DNA from 2 places in the Paenibacillus terrisolis genome. Region 2 is predicted to be linked to the other one. Evidence: predicted binding sites of a transcription regulator. Region 2 holds the regulator's gene; the other holds the start of a gene.
What was found. Region 2 encodes Rex, which represses fermentation and respiration genes when NADH is low (regulators of the CRP and FNR family bind a similar motif). Its sites were predicted from a motif close to TTGTGAAATATTTCACAA; they were not measured.
Positions count from the first base shown of each region.

Region 1: adhE (bifunctional acetaldehyde-CoA/alcohol dehydrogenase) is a predicted target of Rex. The motif match lies at 5,435-5,452, and genes of this name have one in related genera.

Region 1 covers NZ_JBKFGG010000005.1:322,890-330,689, reverse strand. Annotated here, with positions in the region: gene pflA (pyruvate formate-lyase-activating protein) at 1-12, opposite strand, end outside; gene pflB (formate C-acetyltransferase) at 153-2,414, opposite strand; gene adhE (bifunctional acetaldehyde-CoA/alcohol dehydrogenase) at 2,669-5,284, opposite strand; gene ACI48K_RS06820 (Crp/Fnr family transcriptional regulator) at 5,728-6,444, shown strand; gene nirD (nitrite reductase small subunit NirD) at 6,786-7,118, opposite strand; gene nirB (nitrite reductase large subunit NirB) at 7,175-7,800, opposite strand, start outside.
Region 2 covers NZ_JBKFGG010000012.1:19,441-27,240, forward strand. Annotated here, with positions in the region: gene panB (3-methyl-2-oxobutanoate hydroxymethyltransferase) at 1-419, shown strand, start outside; gene panC (pantoate--beta-alanine ligase) at 416-1,321, shown strand; gene panD (aspartate 1-decarboxylase) at 1,314-1,697, shown strand; gene ACI48K_RS12330 (hypothetical protein) at 1,845-2,477, shown strand; gene dinG (ATP-dependent DNA helicase DinG) at 2,641-5,502, shown strand; gene ACI48K_RS12340 (redox-sensing transcriptional repressor Rex) at 5,545-6,195, shown strand; gene ACI48K_RS12345 (amidohydrolase) at 6,185-7,483, shown strand; gene ACI48K_RS12350 (cell wall elongation regulator TseB-like domain-containing protein) at 7,550-7,800, shown strand, end outside.

The DNA of each region.
Region 1 (7,800 bases), on a different contig from region 2:
GCCTGTTAGCATCTTTCGTCACCCTTTCAAAATGTATATAAATTTAAATTTTTAAATATTTCACAAGACTTACGAAGCAGCTTCCGTTAAGAAAGCTGCTTCTTTGGTAAGTCTAGATTATACGATTAATACTGCTTAAGTCTAGAATTCAATTACATTTGGCCGTGGAATGTACGGTTGATAACATCAAGTTGTTGTTCACGAGTCAGCTTGATGAAGTTAACCGCATATCCGGAAACGCGGATGGTCAATTGTGGATAGTTTTCCGGATGATCCATAGCGTCGAGCAGTTGTTCACGATCAAATACGTTGACGTTCAGGTGATGAGCGTCGCTGCCGAAGTAGCCGTCCATCATCGATACGAGGTTGGATTTACGAACATCTTCGTCTTTACCCAGTGCTTTAGGCACGATGGAGAAGGTATTTGAGATGCCGTCCAAGCTGTGTTCATATGGCAGTTTAGCTACGGAACTCAAGGAAGCAAGAGCACCTTTCTTATCGCGGCCGTGCATTGGGTTAGCGCCTGGAGCGAACGGTTCGCCTGCTTTACGTCCGTCAGGTGTAGTACCCGTTTTCTTACCATATACAACGTTCGAAGTGATAGTCAAGATCGATTGTGTCGGCAATGCATTGCGGTAAGTTGTTTGTTTGCGGATCATGCTCATGAATTTCTCAACCAGATCAACCGCGATTTGGTCAACACGATCGTCGTTGTTGCCGTAGCAAGGGTATTCGCCTTCGGTTACGAAGTCAACGGCGATGCCGTTTTCGTTGCGGATGGCTTTTACCTTCGCGTATTTGATAGCGCTCAAGGAGTCGGTTACAACGGACAGACCGGCGATACCGCAAGCCAGCGTACGGAGAATGTCACGGTCATGCAGCGCCATTTCGATACGTTCGTAAGCATATTTATCATGCATGTAGTGAATAACATTAAGAGTATTTACATAAAGCTTAGCCAGCCACTCCATCATAGGAACGAAACGTTTCATCACTTCTTCGTAATCCAGATATTCGGAAGTGATCGCCGGATATTCAGGACCAACTTGGGAACCGTATCTTTCATCCTTACCGCCGTTGATTGCGTACAGCAGGCATTTAGCCAAGTTTGCGCGAGCTCCGAAGAATTGCATTTGTTTACCGATGCGCATTGCGGATACGCAGCAAGCGATGCCGTAGTCGTCGCCGTAAATCGGACGCATCAGATCGTCGTTTTCGTATTGAATCGAGCTGGTTTCGATCGAAACTTTAGCGCAGAATTGTTTGAACGCTTCCGGCAATCTTTCGGACCAAAGAACCGTAAGGTTTGGTTCCGGAGCAGGACCCAGGTTTTTCAGGGTATGCAAGAAACGGAAGCTGTTCTTGGTAACGCGAGTAACTCCGTTTACGGACATGCCGCCAATGGACTCAGTTACCCAAGTCGGGTCGCCGCTATACAGTTCGTTGTATTCAGGAGTTCTCAGGAACTTAACGATCCGCAATTTCATAACGAAATGGTCAACCAGTTCTTGAGCCGATTCTTCAGTCAAAACGCCTTCGGCAAGATCGCGTTCGATGTAGGCGTCAAGGAAGGAAGATACGCGGCCAAGGGACATTGCAGCGCCATCTTGTTCTTTAACGGCTGCCAAGTAACCGAAATACAGCCATTGGAAAGCTTCTTTAGCGGTATTTGCAGGTCTTGCAATATCAAAACCGTACATTTCGCCGAGTTGTTTCAATTCGCCCAAAGCGCGGATTTGTTCGGACAGTTCTTCGCGAAGACGAATCACGTCAACGTCCATCACGTCAACTTCGAGTTCTTTATGTTCTTGTTGCTTTTGTTTGATCAGGAAGTCCACGCCATACAGTGCTATACGACGATAGTCGCCAATAATACGACCGCGGCCGTAGGCATCTGGCAAACCAGTGATGATACCGGTATGACGGGCATTTCTCATTTCTGCAGTATAGGCATCAAATACGCCTTGGTTATGTGTTTTGCGAACATTGGTATACAGGTCTACGATTTCTTCCGGCAATTCAAAGCCGTAAGCTTTACAAGCCGTAATAACCATTCTTACGCCGCCGTTAGGACGGATCGTGCGTTGGAAAGGAGCGGAGCCTTGTACACCTACGATTTGTTCTTTGTCCTTGTCCAAAAAGCCAGGAGCGTGGGAAGTAATTGTGGATGGCGTATTTACGTCAACATCCAGCACCCCGCCGGCTTCTCTTTCTTTCTTGGACAGATCGGATACGATTTCCCACAATGCTTTGGTGTTCGCCGTAGCACCTTTCAAGAAAGATTCGTTACCTTCATAAGGCGTGATGTTCGTATCGATGAAATCCTTGGTGTTAACCTCTTTCATCCATTTGCCCGGTTTAAAACCTCTCCATGCGTCTTGCACTGCCGTTGTTTCTTTTTCCATCACCGACATCTTTATTCCCTCCATATATATAGTTTGAAGTACGCGGTTTGAAGGATATATCCCGCGCCTCATGATCCCTTAAAATTTGTGATACTTTTCACAACTTTGACAACAATTGTGAACAGCACGTGTTCCGAATCCTTTTCCATCATAAATCTATGAGGGATCATTTATACTGTAATAATAGCTCAACCACCATAAAAAGAGTGTGACAAATATCACTCTAAGTGATATTTGTCACTCTTCTCGACTTACCTGTTCACTTATTCTTCAAATCTTCCATAGAATGCGTCGCGGTACACATCAGCCAGCTCGGTGACCAGCGGCAGCTTAGGATTTGCTGTGGTGCATTGGTCTTCAAATGCGCGGTCAGCAAGTTCCGCTACGCCGGCTTCGAATTCTTTCGCGTCGAAACCAAGTTCTTGGAAGGTTTCCGGCATGCTGAGTTTTTTGTTCAGGTCGCGAACCGCTTTGATCAAGCTCTTCACGCCTTCTTCGGTCGTACGAGCCGGCAGTCCCAGAATGCGGGCGATTTCGGCGTAACGTTCGTCGGCTACAAAGTTCGTGTATTTAGGCCATGCGGCAAATTTCGTAGGTTTCTTAGCGTTGTAGCGGATAACGTGCGGCAGCAGGATCGCGTTGGTACGACCGTGCGGCGTATGGTATTTACCGCCCCATTTGTGCGCCAAGCTGTGGTTGATGCCCAGGAATGCGTTGGCAAATGCCATACCGGCAAGTGTCGATGCGTTATGCATTTTTTCACGTGCCAGTTTGTCGGCTTGCAATGCCGATTTTTCCAGCCATTCGAACACGAGTTGGATCGCTTTGATCGCGAGACCGTCCGTGTAGTCGTTAGCCATTACCGAAACATAAGCTTCGATGGCGTGAGTCAGAACGTCCATACCGGTGTCGGCAACGGCCGCTTTCGGCAAACTGTATACGAACTCAGGGTCGATAATTGCAACGTCCGGAGTCAACTCGTAGTCAGCCAAAGGATATTTGGTGTTGCCGTTGGTTTTGTCGGTAATAACCGCGAACGAGGTTACTTCCGAACCTGTACCCGAAGTCGTAGGGATCGCAACGAATTTCGCTTTTTGACCCAGACGAGGGAATTTGTAAATCCGTTTGCGGATATCCATGAATTTTTGCTTCAGGTTGTGGAAATCGGTTTCCGGATATTCATAGAACAGCCACATGCCCTTCGCGGCGTCCATTGGCGAGCCCCCGCCGAGTGCGATGATGCAGTCCGGCTGGAATCTTTCCATCAATTCTCTACCGCGTTCAACTGTCGTTGTCGATGGATCCGGTTCAACGTCCGAGAATACTTCGATCGCTACCGGAGTTTGGCGCTCACGCAGATAATGTTCTACTCTTTCAACATATCCGAGTTTCACCATCACAGGGTCGGTAACAATCAGGACACGCGTGATATCAGGCATTTTGGCAAGATATTGAGTCGCGCCTTTTTCGAAGTAGATCTTGTTCGGTACTTTAAACCATTGCATATTCACGGTACGACGGTTCACCCTTTTCACGTTGATCAGATTGATAGCCGTTACGTTCGACGATGTCGAGTTGCGTCCGTAAGATCCGCAGCCCAGAGTCAGCGATGGCAGGTTCGTATTGTAGATATCGCCGATACCGCCTTGCGAAGAAGGTTGGTTTACCAGGATACGGCAGGTAGGCATAGCATCGGAATATTTTTGAATGATTTCTTCATTGTTCGAATGGATGACCGAAGAGTGACCCATGCCGCCGAATTGAACAACTTCCAGAGCGCGTTCGATGCCTTGATCCGCATTTTTCACTTTGTAGCATGCCAGCACAGGGCTCAGTTTTTCGGCGGAAAGCGGAAATTTCGGACCTACGCCTTCGATTTCAGCAACCAGAATTTTCGTTCCGGCCGGAACGTCGATCCCGCACATTTCGGCGATCTTTGTAGCCGATTGGCCAACAATCGCCGGGTTCACCGCGCATTTATCGGCAATGATTGCGCCTGCGGTCAATTTTGCAGCTTCGTCTTTATTCACGAAGTAGCAGCCGTTGGCGATCATTTTCTTTTTCACTTGGTCGAAGATCGGTTCTTCAATAATAACCGCTTGTTCGGAAGCGCAGATCATGCCGTTATCAAACGTTTTGGAGAGAATCAGGTCGTTCACCGCTTGGTCCAGATCGGCAGTCTTTTCAATGAAGCAAGGCACGTTACCAGGGCCTACGCCGAGAGCCGGTTTGCCGCAGCTGTAAGCCGCTTTAACCATAGCGGATCCGCCGGTTGCCAGGATACAGGCAATGTCTTTATGATTCATCAAAGCGTTTGTACGATCCATCGACGGATTTTCGATCCATTGGATGCAGTCCGCAGGAGCGCCATGCTTAACGGCAGCTTCGAGCAGGATTTTCGCAGCTTCGGTGCTGCAAGATTGGGCGGATGGATGGAATCCGAAAATGATCGGGTTGCGAGTTTTGATCGCGATCAGAGATTTGAAGATCGTTGTCGAAGTCGGGTTGGTTACCGGAGTAATCCCCATGATGATGCCGACCGGTTCCGCGATTTTTTGGAAGTTGTCGTAAGAGTTGTCTTCGATCACGCCTACCGTCTTATCGTTCTTGATGCTGTGGAAAATGTACTCGGTTGCGAACATGTTCTTGATGATCTTGTCTTCATATACGCCGCGACCCGTTTCTTCGATTGCCAGTTTCGCGAGGTGCATATGCTTGTCAAGCCCCGCCAAAGCCATCGCTTGCACAATGTTGTCGATTTGCTCTTGATCCATGTTCATGAAAGCTTCGGATGCTTTTTTCGCCTTGTCGATCAAGCCTTGGATGTAATCTTCTGCAGTTGGCTGAACTTTCGTCACCACTTCGTTCTTAACGGCCATTTCTCTCATCCTCCTAAGATTTAGAAAGGTTCAAACCAGTAAGCGTGAAGGAAAATTGTAATAGTGAAAATTTTCACTTACTTGTCTGCCCTTACGAAGCTTTGCGCTTCTCTTTATGGATTTATCATAGCATACGGGTCTTAACTTGTATAGTGAATTTTTTCACATACTTTAAATAAAGTGAAAATTTTTCACTTGCCATGTGTTTTTTTTCAATTATACTTTACATGTGGAGAAAGGCATGGCAGAATTTTGACGAAATCCAAAAAACGCTGTCGTTCCTTGTCTAATACCCTACTTTAGCAAGTTACAAAGTGAATTTAGTCACAATGTTGAAATTTCGACACTTTTTCAGGCTTAAGAGCCACCCCAAAATCAAATAATCGTTATATAATTAATTTAAAATTTTCAGAAAAATTTGGAGTACAAAGGGGAAATCAATGATGAGTGAAATCGTAAATGCCACCCTGCCCCGCGGCAACACCAGCTGTTTTACAGAGCAAAACTTCAACCGCCTTCTCGTCACCATGAAAGACAAAGCATATCCTGAGGGGACGCATTTGTTCTGGGAAGGTGATTTTTCCGATAAACTGTTTTATATCAAACGCGGTCGCGTGAAACTGACGAAATCGACCGACGAAGGCAAGGAACTGATTTTGTACATGTATGGACGTGGAGACATGGTCGGCCAAGCCGATCCGTTCTTCAGCACCAAACACAGCTTTACCGCGGAAGTGATCGAAGACAGCGAAATCGGCGTCATCGAGCAAAAAGATCTCGAAATCATGATCTGCCAGCATTGCGATTTCGCCATCGACTTCATGAAATGGATGGGAATCCATCACCGCTTAACTCAAACGAAATTCCGCGATTTAATGATGTACGGCAAACCGGGCGCTCTCTGCTCCACGCTGATCCGCCTCAGCAACACGTATGGCGAACAGCATGGCGATACGGTTCTGATCAACAAAAAGATTACGCACACCGACTTGTCGAACATGATCGGCGCCACACGCGAAAGTGTTAACCGTATGCTCAGCGATTTGCGGAAAAAAGATGCCCTGGAATATGAAAACGGGATGATTGTGATCAAAGACCTTGTGATGCTGCAGGACATCTGTCACTGCGAGCTGTGCCCAAATGAAATTTGCCGGATCTGACGTACGGAATTCGCGTCATTTCCGGGGGTGCCTATAGCAAAACCGTCCTCGGAAGCGAATGGACGGTTTTTTGCTGTGCCTATGTATGGTAGTGTTAGTGAGCGAACTCTAAACTTTGGCGTGTTGGGAAGCCATGCCTATGGGGCATCAGCCGCTGTTAAAGCCGTGTTCCTGCGTGAATTTATATTGGATTGGAACACGGCTTTAAAGGCGGCCCGTATACTTTTCGCCCATAGGCCCGGCCTCTTCTGTGCAACTGTGAGGAAACCGCAGCGCTTGAAAGGCGCCATATCCGCAGCGCCCCAGAAGCGATCGCCTCACCATTTATCGCATTGATCCAATCAAAAATCGGCGATCCACACCTGTCCTTCTTCCACCTTTACCGGGAATACCGGAACCTGACCATTGTCGGGGGCCTGAACCGATCCCGTAGTTAAATCGATTTTCCAATCGTGCAGCGGATCATACAGGTAATGCCCTGATACGATTCCCTCTGCCAACGGCCCGCCCTTCGGATGCGGACTTTGGTTCAGCACCGCAAATACCCGGCCGTCCGAAACGCGAAAAACCGCCACCTGCCGGCCGCTGAGATCGACAACCCGGCCGATTTGCACCAAAAATTCCTCCAAAGCTCCCGCCAGACGATAGATTTCTTTGCCTATTTCACTGCTCATGCGCCGTTTTCTCCCTTCCGTTCTTTCGTCATGCACCATACTTCCTTCAAACGCCTTTACAGCCGTTCGCCCATTTCAAGGCTGTGAAACATTTTGCCGCTACCGGGCTCGTCTTGCAGCATCTTTTTCCAGGGATCGGACACTTGCTTCAAAGCAAATTCGATCCGTTCCGCCAATGCTTTACGGGCTTCAGAATCGTCCACGACAACCGATTTGATGTGCTCCAAACCGAGCCGCTCCACCCACTCCGAGGTTCTTTCCAGGTAATTTCCCGTTTCCCGGTAATACTGCATAATGGCTCCGCACAGCTCAATAAGTTCTTCGTCGGTTTTTACTTTGCAGAGCGAGTCGGCAAGGCGCGCCTTAATTCCTCCGTTGCCGCCGATAAAAATCTCCCATCCGCCGTCGTTGCCTACGATGCCAATGTCCTTCGTACACGACTCGGCGCAGTTGCGCGGACAGCCGTTGACCGCCATTTTGAATTTGGCCGGAAAATCAAGCCGTTCGAATTTGCGTTCCAACAGCGCGCCCATTCCCATCGAATCCTGAGTGCCGAAGCGGCAGAACTGCGAGCCTACACAGGTTTTAACGGTGCGCAGCGATTTGGCGTATGCATACCCGGACGGCATAGCGAGCTCTTCCCACACCTTCGGAAGATCCTCTTTTTTCACTCCGATCAAAT
Region 2 (7,800 bases):
AGATCGGCGGATACCGCGTGCAGGGCAAAGACGCCAAGGATGCGCGCCGTTTGCTCGAGGATGCCAAGGCGCTGGAACGAGCCGGCGCATTTGGGATCGTGCTGGAACTTGTGACCGAAGAAGTTGCGGCCATGATTTCGGCCGAGCTGTCGGTTCCGACGATCGGCATCGGCGCGGGACGCGGATGCGACGGCCAGGTGCTGGTGTTCCATGATGTGCTCAAGTACGCTCCGGATTATATGGAGAAACGGTTCGTGAAGACGTTCGCCGACATCGGATCGGAAATCCGCCGCGGCATCTCGGAATATGTCCGGGAAGTCAAAAGCCGCGAGTTTCCCGCCGAACAGCATGTATTTGCGGCGGAAGACGGTGTGGTTGAGAATTTGTACGGCAAGGGGAAGGTGGAGTCGGGATCATGAAGGTGTTTACAGAGATCAAAGCGATTCGGGAATATATCAAGGCAGAGCGTTTTGCGGCCGCCGGCAGGGGCAATCAGATCAAGGTAGGGCTTGTCCCGACCATGGGTTATCTGCATGAAGGGCATGCCAGCCTGCTTCGTAAAGCTCGGGAAGAAAGCGACCTGGTGGTACTCAGCATTTTCGTCAATCCGATTCAGTTTGGGCCAAACGAGGATTTTGAGCGCTACCCTCGCGACGCCGAGCATGATTTGGCGCTCGCGGAACGCGAAGGCGCGGATGCCGTATTCCTGCCAAGCGTACAGGAAATGTATCCGCACCCGACCAAAACGAAAATCAAGGTCGAAGAACTGACGACGCTCCTGTGCGGCGCATCGCGTCCAGGCCACTTCGACGGCGTGACGACCGTGGTCGGCAAGCTCTTTCACATCGTCGACCCGGATCAGGCTTATTTCGGGCAAAAGGATGCTCAGCAGGTTGCGGTTATCGCGCAAATGGTCCGGGATCTCAACCTTGACGTCAAAATCGTGCCCTGCCCAATCGTTCGGGAAAGCGACGGTCTTGCGCTCAGTTCCCGCAACGTATACCTAAGCGCTGAAGAACGCCAGGCAGCGTTGATTCTTTCCAAAAGCCTGCGTGAAGCGAAAGTAAAAGCAGTGGAGCTCGATTCCGTAACGGCGGGACAGCTTCGTGAAGAATTGCGCAGTGCGATTCAGTCCGAACCGCTGGCCGATATCGATTACGTTGAAGTTACCGAGTTTCCGGGACTGCGTCCGTTGGAAGATTCCGAGCGGCTGGACCATGCCGGCTCGGAAATTTTGATCGCCGTGGCCGTAAAGTTCGGCAAAACAAGGCTTATCGATAACGTCATTTTAACGAAGAAAGCGGTGGCTCTTTATGTATAGAACGATGATGAAATCCAAAATTCACCGCGCCACCGTCACGGAGGCCAACCTGAATTACGTCGGCAGTATCACGATTGATGAAGCTTTGATGGAAGCGGCCGATCTGCTTGAAAACGAGAAAGTGCAAATCGTAAACAACAATAACGGAGCCCGCTTGGAAACTTACGTCATTCCGGGGCCAAGAGACAGCGGGGTCATTTGTTTGAACGGCGCGGCGGCGCGGCTCGTGCAGCCCGGGGATAATGTCATCATCATCTCATACGCCCAAATGTCCGCCGAAGAGCTGAGAAGCCATAAGCCGACTGTCGTCTTCGTGGATGAAAACAATCGCCCGGTGGAAAAAGCGCAGCAGGAACTGCATGCGACCATTCGCTAACAGTTGATATTTGCTAACAACAAGCGTTTCGTCAAGCCCGCTCAGCCCTTTATGCAATTACTGCCTGCGGGAATGAAATGCCCTCCCGGAACAAAAAATGAATGTAAGGCTCGCACTGATTTCATTTTCGTTAAGGGTGGGATGCGAATGATGTTTCAGCATGTATTTGCGGAAATGAATGAAATGTTGGATGACATCGCTCAGCGTTATCCGCTCGCTCAAGGAGCCCAAAAGCAGGAGCTCGCCGAAAAATGGCATCTTCTGAAACATATGAGCGACGGAATTATCGAGGAATGGCTTGGGTTTGAAGAAAAGATGGGAATCATGCGGCAAAGATGGGGCAATCTTGACGGCGGGGAAGAACCGGCTATGCCCGAAATGAACACGGATGCTTATGTCAAGGGGCAGGGCTACTACAAGCTGCTTATGTTCCCGCAGGCATTAAATCAGTTTGAGCAGGTGCTGCTGCAATTTCCCGACAGTTTTATCGGGCGGACTTATTTGGCAATGTGTTATTTGCATATGGGCAAAAGCGAATCGGCGGCGGTTCAGTTTCAGCGCGTGCTTGGAACGGCTACCAGCAAAAGGCTTCGTTCCATCATTTACAACGCTTTGGGTTGCATCGAAGCCCAGAAAGGAATCCGCGCCAAAGCAAAGGAATATTTCATGCTGGCCCATCAAAGCGATCCGTCCCTTCCCGAACCTTTGGCCAATTTGGAGGCCTGTATGCATAGTTCCGGGAAGCTGTATTATGGCAATGAACTGACTTCATTATTGTAAAATCATCTGCCCTAGAAGCAATGCGTTTTTCCGCTCAACGGAGCGGGCGCATTGCTTTTCTTTTGTGATTATAATTACATATTCTTCCCCCATCAATTTTCAAATTGTCATTCTTCTGTTATGCTGATAATTGAGAATGGAATGAAAGGGACTTATGAGCGCAATGAAATATGCTGTACTCGATTTCGAAACGACGGGTAACCAGTCCACCGATGAAATCATTCAGGTTGGGCTTGCCATTATAGAACCAGATTTAACCGTCTCCCAAGTGTATCATTCCTTTGTCAATCCGGGTATTCCGATTCCCCCGTTCATAACGGGGCTTACGGGGATCACCGAAGACGACGTCAAAGATGCCCCGGGTTTGGACGATGTGATGATGGAGATGGTTCCGCTCCTCGACGATGTTGTTCTCGTTGGCCATAACGTAGCCTTTGATTTCAACTATTTGCAGAGCGCTTTAGATAAAACGGGATATCTGCCCTTTACTGGACGTATCCTAGATACAATGGATTTTTTGAAAATCCTGTTTCCTTCGCTGACTTCTTACCAGCTTGGCCTTGTCGCCTCGGAGTTCGAAGTGCAGCATGAACGTCCTCATCAGGCGGACAGCGACGCACTTGCAACAGCGTTGATTTTCCTCAAATGTCTTGAGGAAATATCCGGTCTGCCCTTGCTGACTCTGCAGCGGTTATCCAATCTGTTCGCTGGGGAAGACAGCGATTTGGGCTGGTTTTTTGACGCCATGGTTCAGCTTAAGGAGCAGGAAACCGAGCCGAACGCCGCCGGGTTTACCTACTATCGCCAGTTCGCCTTGCGCGTAGAAGATTGGCTGGATATCGAACCTCCCCGGGATCCTGCGGCTTACAATCCGCTGGAAGACCTAAGCTTCGGACAATTCATGGAGCAGGTGCGGGAACGGCTTAAAGAAAGACTGCCCCAATACGAAGAGCGCGAAGCGCAGAACATGATGCTGGAAGAAGTGATGCAGGCGTTTGCCGAAGATAAGCATCTGCTGGTGGAAGCCGGTACCGGAACGGGAAAATCGCTCGGCTATCTTCTGCCCGCCATTTATCACAGCGTCAAAAACGACGAGAAGGTCATGATCAGCACGCACACCATCAATCTTCAGGAACAGCTAAGGGAGAGGGATGTTCCGCTTTTGACGGAAGCGGTTCCTTTTCCGTTTCGGGCGGCGGTGTTTAAAGGAAGGCAGCATTATTTGTGCTTGCGCAAATTTGAACATAAAGTTAACAAAAGGGATTTTGCGACGCCAAAAGAAGAGGTGATGACGGCCGCGCAAATGATTGTGTGGCTGACGCAAACGGAAAACGGGGACGACGAAGAGCTCAACCTGGGAAACCGCGGCGGCGATTTTTGGGAAACGGTTGCGAGCGAATCGGATTCGTGCCTGGGCCGCAATTGCCCGTGGTTCCGCAAGTGCTTCTACCATAGGGCCAAGCATGAAGCCGGGGTTGCGGATGTGGTCATTACGAACCATTCTAAATTGTTTACGGACATTCAGGCGGGACATCAGCTTTTGCCCGGCTACGAGCGGCTGGTGATCGACGAAGCGCATCATCTGGAAGATGTGGCCGGCAAGCATCTTGGCCTTCATATGAAATATTTTACGGTCGTTCACACGTTGACCCGGCTGTTCAAGGACAGCAAAACAGGGCAGTTGGCTAATCTTAGAATGGCGCTACAAAGCGCGGCAAATGAAAATTCGCTCCAGTGGTGTTCCGTCATCGACAATATTTATCCCTCGCTGGTGGATGTGAAGGAGAGCTGGGACAAGCTGAGCGATCTGCTCTTCGCGCTAATGCCGGAGCGGAGCGACGCCGCTCCGGGCGACCCGGGACAATTCGTTTACCGGCTGCTTCCGCATAAGAAGCCCAAGGACTGGGATTCGCTTGCGGCGCTGGAGAATCAGATTTACGTCACGCTCGGAGACGTGCTTCGCCAGGGAGAACGGATGCTGAGCCAGATCCGGGAAGAGCAGGACGATTTCGGCTCCGAAAGCCTGTTAACGGATATCAGCGGATTGTTCAAGGATTTGGCGAGCGAACGCGAGTCGCTGCGCTTCTTTATGAAGCTGGAGAATGAAGAAACGGTATATTGGATCGAAGGAAACGGGAATTACCGCAGCCGCTCGCTGCAAATTTACGCCGTGCCGATCGATGTAAGCGCTCAGCTGAAGGAGTATTTTTTCGACAAGAAAAAAAGCGTTGTGATGACTTCGGCAACTCTTTCCGTCGATAAATCGTTTCAATATATGATTGAGCAGTTGGGACTAACGGAGGCTGCCTCCGAAGACAGGCTGTTGACATCGATGCTCCCTTCGCCGTTTAACTACCGGGATCAGGCGCTGCTGGTCATCCCGCGGGACTTCCCAAGCGTCAAGGGAAGCGTGGGAGACGATCATTTCGTCAGTACGCTGGTGCGATCGCTGGCGGATACGGCTGTCGCTACGCAGGGACGCATGCTGGTGCTGTTTACTTCTTACCGCATGCTGAGGCAGGTATACGATCCACTAAAGGACCTTTTGTCGGAGCAAGGTATTACCGTCATCGGTCAAGGGATGGACAGCGGCAGCCGCACCAAGCTGACCCGCCGTTTCCAAGGCCAAAACGCATCCGTGCTGCTTGGCACCAGCAGTTTTTGGGAAGGGGTCGATATCCCCGGCGAAGCTTTGACGAGCCTGGCCATTGTCCGTCTGCCCTTCCAGCCCCCCAACCATCCGCTCGTGGAGGCGAAGAGCGAACGGCTTCAGCGGGAGAAGAAAAATCCTTTTATGAAGCTGTCCGTGCCGCAGGCGGTCATCCGCTTCAAGCAGGGATTCGGCCGGCTTGTCCGCTCGTCGCAGGATCGCGGCATCGTGGTTGTTTATGATACCCGCATCTTGGAATCCTACTACGGAAAGTATTTTTTATATTCTTTACCCGGACCGAAGATGGAGCATATGCCCCTCGGGCAAATGGTTCCGCGCATTTCGGAATGGCTCAATGCCGGTGAGCCGCAATAAGCTTTGCGGTTCATACTCGCGCCAAATGAGGGGGAAAAATGTATGAAATCTGATAAAATTTCCGATGCCGTTGTTCGAAGATTGCCGGTATATCTGCGTTTTTTAAATGAATTGAGCCGTCGCGAGGTGCCAACGGTATCCTCGCAGGAACTGGGCCAGAAGCTGGATCTCAATCCGGCGCAAATTCGCAAGGATCTCGCTTATTTCGGCGATTTCGGACGCAAGGGCATCGGTTACGATGTGGCTTATCTGATCGAAAAAATCCAGCAAATCTTAAATCTGGACCAGCAAATCAACGTAGCTTTGGTGGGTGCCGGTAATCTTGGTCAGGCGCTTTCCAATTATAATGCTTATCTGAAGGACAATATGAAAATCGTAGCGGTGTTCGACGCTTCTCCGGCCAAAATCGGCAAGCAGATCAACAACATTACGATTCAGCCGATCGATGAGCTCGTTGAAACGGTTCGCGAGAAGCATGTGCGCATTGGGATTATCACCGTGCCGGATTTTGAAGCTCAACGCGTTGCGGATCAGCTGGTTGCCGCCGGAATCGGAGCGATTCTCAACTTCGCGCCAACGATCCTGAAAGTGCCGTCGGAAGTAAGAATTCACGCGGCCGATTTTACGACGGATCTGCTCAGCTTGGCGTATTATTTGGAAAATGGAAAGGAACAAGCCGTTTATGAGTCGTAAGTGGTTAATTAAAAACGGGACCTTCGCCGTTTTGGACGAAGGTCGTCCCGTGATTCACGGATATATGCTGGTTGAAGGCGATATGATTACGTACATTGGGGAGCAGCGCCCGGAAGGCGTGGAAGGCGCAGAGACCTTTGACGGAAAAGGCCTGTTGTTCCTGCCCGGTCTGATCAACACTCACGGCCATGCGGCGATGTCGCTGCTTCGCGGTTACGGGGACGATATGGTGCTGCAAACTTGGCTTCAGGAGAAAGTATGGCCGATGGAAGCCAAGTTTACCGCAAGCGACGTGCATGCCGGGACGGCGCTGTCCGTCCTGGAAATGCTGAAGGGCGGAACGACGACCTTCCTCGATATGTACGATCACATGGATGAAGTGGCCAAAGTGGTGGAAGAATCCGGAATTCGCGGCGTATTGATGCGCGGAGCGATTGGGTTGTGCCCGCCGGACGTGCAGGACATGAAGCTGAAGGAAGCGGTCGATTTTGCGGTGAATTGGAACGGCAAAGCGGACGGCCGAATCACAACGATGCTGTCGCCGCACGCTCCCTACACTTGCCCGCCGGATTATATCGAAAAGTTTGTACAGGCGGCGCATGATCTCGACCTGCCGATGCATACGCATATGTCCGAAACGAGGGCGGAAGTGGAGCAAAACGTGGCCGATTACGGTGTTCGTCCGGTCCAGCACCTGCTGAATCTCGGGATGTTCTCACGGCCGACGCTGCTTGCCCATGCGGTGCATTTGACCGATGAGGAAATTGAGATTCTGGCTGCGCATGACGTGGCCATTTCCCATAATCCGGGCAGCAATTTGAAGCTTGCGAGCGGGGTTGCCCGTGTGCCGGAACTGCTGCAAAAAGGGGTCGTCGTCTCCCTTGGGACGGACGGCGCGGCAAGCAATAACAACCTCGATATGATCGAGGAGATTCGCCTGGCGGCTTTGATCCACAAAGGCGTTTCCGGTGACCCTACCGCTGTGCCTGCCATAGAAGCGCTCAAGATGGGAACGGAGTACGGCGCAAAGTCGGTGTTCCTGCCCAATACAGGGAAACTGGCCGCGGGCATGAAAGCGGACTTTATCGCCGTTAACACGGAGCAGGCCCATTTCATACCGAAGATCGATTTTATTTCCCATATCGTCTACTCGGCGAGCCCGAAGGATGTTGAACATGTATGGGTCAACGGCAAACAGGTGATCAAGCATGGCGCCTGTCTGACGCTCGACGAGGAACGGGTGCGTTACGAGGCCCAGGCGGCTTTTGAAGGGCTGCTCGCCCGCTAGCAAACGAGGGGACGTGAGCCGAGAGATCTCCGCTTAAGCCGTCAACCAGGGGAAAGGAAGAGAAGGTTGAAGAACAGAACCAAATGGATCCTGCTCTCGATCATACTCCTGCTGCTTGTGATCATTGGCCTTAACCGCTTTTATGTATACATTCATGAGGATACGTGGAAAGCCGAGAACACCGCTATCCGCGAGGCCAAGCGGGAGACGGACCTAACCGAAGCGAAACAGGTGTGGAAGTCGGTCTGGGACGAAGTGATCTGGGTCGTGGAAGGCAAAAACGAGTCGGGACAGGATGAAATGGTGTGGCTTCGGGA